DNA from 2 places in the Streptomyces sp. NPDC017943 genome. Region 2 is predicted to be linked to the other one. Evidence: predicted binding sites of a transcription regulator. Region 2 holds the regulator's gene; the other holds the start of a gene.
What was found. The regulator HspR, encoded in region 2, represses chaperone genes until heat shock. The targets are predictions, from matches to a motif close to TTGAGNNNNNNNNNCTCAA.
Positions count from the first base shown of each region.

Region 1: a site for HspR is predicted at 1,266-1,284, ahead of lon (endopeptidase La). Genes of this name have one in related genera too.

Region 1 covers NZ_JBIRHH010000001.1:461,080-463,468, reverse strand. The annotation lists gene ACH4C6_RS01990 (rhomboid-like protein) at 1-482, shown strand, start outside; gene ACH4C6_RS01985 (GNAT family N-acetyltransferase) at 473-1,132, opposite strand; gene lon (endopeptidase La) at 1,307-2,389, shown strand, end outside.
Region 2 covers NZ_JBIRHH010000004.1:332,089-334,477, forward strand. The annotation lists gene ACH4C6_RS15090 (sugar ABC transporter substrate-binding protein) at 1-749, opposite strand, end outside; gene ACH4C6_RS15095 (heat shock protein transcriptional repressor HspR) at 1,031-1,483, opposite strand; gene dnaJ (molecular chaperone DnaJ) at 1,489-2,389, opposite strand, start outside.

The sequences.
Region 1 (2,389 bases), on a different contig from region 2:
GCGCGCTGTGGATCGCGGGCGGGCCGGCCTCCCCGTCCGCCGTCGGCTTCGTGCTGGTGCTGACCGCGCTGGAGCGGCGGATCGGCGGGCTGCGCACGGCCGGCGTCTTCCTGCTCGGCCATGTCCTGGCCACTTTGACGACCGAGGTGCCGGTGGGCCTCGCCGTGCTGGCCGGGGACCTCCCGGGATCCTCGCTGCACCGCATGGACTACGGCGTGAGCTTCGGTGTCGCGGCGGTCTGCGGCGCCCTGGCCGGCCTGCTGCCGCCGTGGCTGCGGGTGCTGTCGCCGGCCGCCCTGGGCGCGGTGCTCGTGCGGGACCTGCTCGCCCTCACCGACCCCGTGACCGCGTGGGGGCATCTGATCGCCCTGGCGGTCGGGATCGCGCTCTGGCCGCAGGTGCGCCGGTGGCGCGCAGCCCGGCGGCTTCCTCCGGGTGCCCGGCAGGAGGCTGGTGCCCGGCGGGCGGCGCCTCAGGGCTGAGCGGCGGGCGGCGGGCCGTACCGGGCGCTGGTCAGCGGGGCCACCACCTGCCAGCCCACGGCCTCGTAGAGAGCGCGCCCCGCGGGTGTGCCCGCCAGGACGCCGGTGCGCGCGCCCTGCCGGTACGCGACCTGCTGCAACGTCCGCACCACCAGGCTGCCGAGTCCCTTGCGGCGGTGTGCGGCCGCCGTCTCGATCCGGTCGGCGACGGCGGTGCCGCCCGTCGGCGTGATCTGGCCGCGCGCCGCGAGGGACCCGTCGGGCGCGGCCACCATCAGCCGCGTCACTCCGTCGCGCGACCAGGTGCGCAGCCGGTAGCCGTCGGGAACCTCCGGGACGTCGTCCTCCGTCAGCGGCAAGGTCATCAGCCAGCCGGTCTCCGGATCGATCCACCAGCCGGGGCCGAGCCAGCCGGAGACCACCGCCGGGTCCCGGAACGCCTTGAGCCACACGCCGTGCCCGGTGACCCCGCCGGCCACCTTGCGGACCGTCGTCTCGTCCAGGGCGTCGCCCGTGGTGCCGAGGACGTGCCGGGTGGCGTGCCCGATCAGGCCCACGTCGATCGTCCAGCCCCACGGCTCGGCCACGGGCGGGGCCGCCCCGCGCGACACGACCCACCCCTCCACCCACGCCTGCACGGTCTCGTCCACGCATCCCCCTGTAACGACCGAAAGCGGTTTACGTCTATTACCCACCGCAGCTTAGGGGCTCTGCGTTCCGGCGCGTGAGAGGTGATCGCTGACAGCGAACAGGGGCCGGGGAACATTCGGCCGCCCCCGAGCATTGAGTCGGCATAGCTCAACTTGACTGCCGAAGGGGAGATCATGGCTGCTGAGTCCACGGCGTTCACACCGCTCACCCTGCCCGTGCTGCCGCTCGACGACGAGGTCGTGCTGCCCGGCATGGTGGTCCCGCTGGACCTGAGCGACTCCGAGGTCCGCGCGGCGGTGGAAGCCGCTCAGGCCGCCGCCCGCACAACACCCGGGAAGCCCCGGGTACTCCTGGTGCCGCGCATCGACGGGACCTACGCGAACACCGGTGTGCTCGGCACCGTCGAACAGGTGGGCCGGCTGGCCGACGGCGATCCGGGCGCGCTCATCCGCGGCCGGGGCCGGGTGCGGATCGGTGCCGGGACCACGGGCCCCGGCGCGGCCCTCTGGGTCGAGGGCACCAGCGTCGACGAGACCGTCCCTGAGCCCCTGCCCGGTCAGGTCGCCGAGCTGGTCAAGGAGTACAAGGCCCTCGCCACCGCCTGGCTGCGCAAGCGCGGTGCCTGGCAGGTCGTCGACCGGGTCCAGGCCATCGACGACGTCTCGGCGCTGGCCGACAACTCCGGCTACTCGCCGTTCCTGACCACCGACCAGAAGGTCGAACTGCTGGAGACCACCGACCCGGTGGCCCGGCTCAAGCTCGCCACCCGGCAGCTGCGCGACCACCTCGCCGAGCAGGACGTGGCCGAGACCATCGCCAAGGACGTCCAGGAGGGCGTCGACAAGCAGCAGCGCGAGTTCCTGCTGCGGCGCCAGCTGGACGCCGTGCGCAAGGAGCTGCGCGAGCTCAACGGCGAGCAGGAGGGCGAGGAGTCCGACGACTACCGCGCCCGCGTGGAGGCCGCCGACCTGCCCGAGAAGGTCCGCGAGGCCGCCCTGAAGGAGGTCGACAAGCTGGAGCGCTCCTCCGACCAGTCGCCCGAGGGCTCCTGGATCCGCACCTGGCTCGACACGGTCCTGGAGATGCCGTGGAACGAGCGCACCGAGGACGCCTACGACATCCAGGGCGCCAAGGCCGTGCTGGACGCCGAGCACTCCGGCCTGGAGGACGTCAAGGAACGCATCACCGAGTACCTGGCGGTGCGCAAGCGGCGCGACGACCGGGGGCTGGGCGTCATCGGCGGACGGCGCGGCGGT
Region 2 (2,389 bases):
GCCTCCAGGGCGTTGACGATGCCGCCGGCCATGCCGTCGTTGGCCGAGTAGACGGCCGCGATGTTGCCCTTGCCGATGGCGGCGATGGCCTGGGCCATGTTCGCCTGGGCGTTCTCGGGCTTCCAGTCCGTGGTGTCGTAGGACTTCGCGATCGTGACCTTGCCGTTCAGCTCGGACAGGGCACCGGCCTTGAACTGCTTGGCGTTCGGGTCCGTCGGCGAGCCGTTCATCATCACGATCTTGTCGGAGACGCTCACGTCCTCGCCGATGGCCTCCAGCAGGGTGCGCCCCTGCACCTCGCCCACGAGTTCGTTGTCGAAGGAGATGTACGCGTCGATCGGGCCCTCGGCCAACCGGTCGTAGGCGATGACCGGAATGCCGGCCTCCTTGGCCTTTTTCACGCCACTCGCGATGGCATGCGAGTCCACCGCGTCCAGCAGGATCACGTCGACCCGGTCGTCGATCATCTGCTGGAGCTGGTCGGCCTGCTTGTCCGCGCTGGCCTCGGCGTTCGCGTACTCGACGCGGCCCTTGTCGTTGGTGAGGGACTCGACCTTGCGCTTGATGATGGGGTAGTCGAAGTTCTCGTACCGGGTGTTCGCCTTCTCCGGCAGCAGCAGGCCCACGGTGATGTCGTCGCCCTTGGCCGGGCTCGCGTCGTCACTGCTCCCGCTCGCGTTGAGCACGCCGCAACCGGCCAGCGTGACGGACATCGTGGCGGCTGCCACGGATATGGCGATACGACGCATCGGGAAGCTCACTTCGCGTGTGATTCGGACGTGGGCACAGCTTTGTGGCCCATGTGACTGAAAAGCCAACGCCGACGCGCCCCCAGCGTCAAGCGGAACCACTTAACGAGATGGCAACACCACGCTCCGCAGCAGTTGTGAAGACTCTGCGGAATCATCTCCAAGTGCTCTGCACCACACGGTCATCGACAGGAGGACGGGCGAAACCGTCTCAAGACGCGCGAAAGGGACCGGGGGTCAACTCCCGGTCCCTCCGCGATGCTTTCGCGGGCGCGGCCGCCTCAGTCGGTCTGCTGCTGCCGCTTCGGCCGCCACACCACCAGGGCGCTGGTCTGCTGCACCTCCTGGTACGGCACCAGGTCACGGCGGTAGGAGGCGTGCACCGCCGCCTCGCGCTGGCGCATGGCCGCCGCCGCGCCGTCGAGCGCGTCCTGCATCTCGGCGACCCGGGCCTGGAGCGCAGCGACCTGGTTCTCCAGTTCGATGATGCGCTTGATTCCGGCCAGGTTGATGCCCTCGTCCTGCGACAACTGCTGCACCTGCCGGAGCAGTTGGATGTCGCGGGCCGAGTAGCGCCGGCCCCGGCCGGCCGTACGGTCCGGGGAGACCAGGCCGAGCCGGTCGTACTGGCGCAGGGTCTGCGGGTGCAGGCCGGACAGCTGGGCCGCCACCGAGATGACGTAGACCGGGGTCTCCTCGGTCAGTTCATACGGGTTGCGTCGACGACCGTCCATCTGCCTCATGCTCCCTTCGCGGCCTGGAACAGCTCCGCCCGCGGATCCTCGTCCGCGGTCGCCTCGCGATACGCCTCCAGCGCGTCACGAGCCTTCCCCGTCAGGTCCTTCGGGACACTCACCTCGACGGTGACCAGGAGGTCGCCGCGGGTGCCGTCCTTGCGGACCGCGCCCTTGCCCCGGGCGCGCATCGTACGGCCGTTCGGCGTGCCGGGGGGCAGCTTGAGCGTGACGGGCGGGCCGCCCAGCGTCGGCACCCGGACCTCGCCGCCGAGGGCCGCCTCGGTGAAGGTGACCGGGACGGTGACGGTGAGGTTGTCGTCCTTGCGGCCGAACACCGGGTGGGAGTCGACGTGCACGACCACGTACAGGTCGCCCGCCGGACCACCGCGCTCGCCCGGCGCGCCCTTGCCGCGCAGCCGGATCCGCTGGCCGTCGCTGACGCCCGCGGGGATGCGCACCTGCATCGTCCGCGAGGACTTGGCCCGGCCGCTGCCCTTGCAGACCTCGCAGGGGGTCTCGGCGATCAGGCCGCGGCCCTTGCAGTCGGGGCAGGGGTCGGTGAGGGAGAACCCGCCGCCGCTGCCCCGGGCGACCTGCCCGGTGCCGACGCAGGTCGGGCACACGCGCGGTGTGCCGTTCTTGTCGCCGGTGCCCGAACAGGCCTTGCAGGGCGACTGCGAGGACATCCGCAGCGGGACGGTCGCGCCCTCGATCGCCTCCGTGAAGGTGAGGGTCACCTCGGACTCGATGTCCTGGCCGCGCCTGGGCTGCGTCCGCGTGCCCGGGCCGGCGCCGCCGCGGTTGAACAGGCCCCCGAAGACGTCACCGAGTCCGCCGCCGAACCCGCCGGCGCCCTGCCCGCCCTGGGCGCCCCCGAAGAGGTCGCCCAGGTCGAAGTTGAAG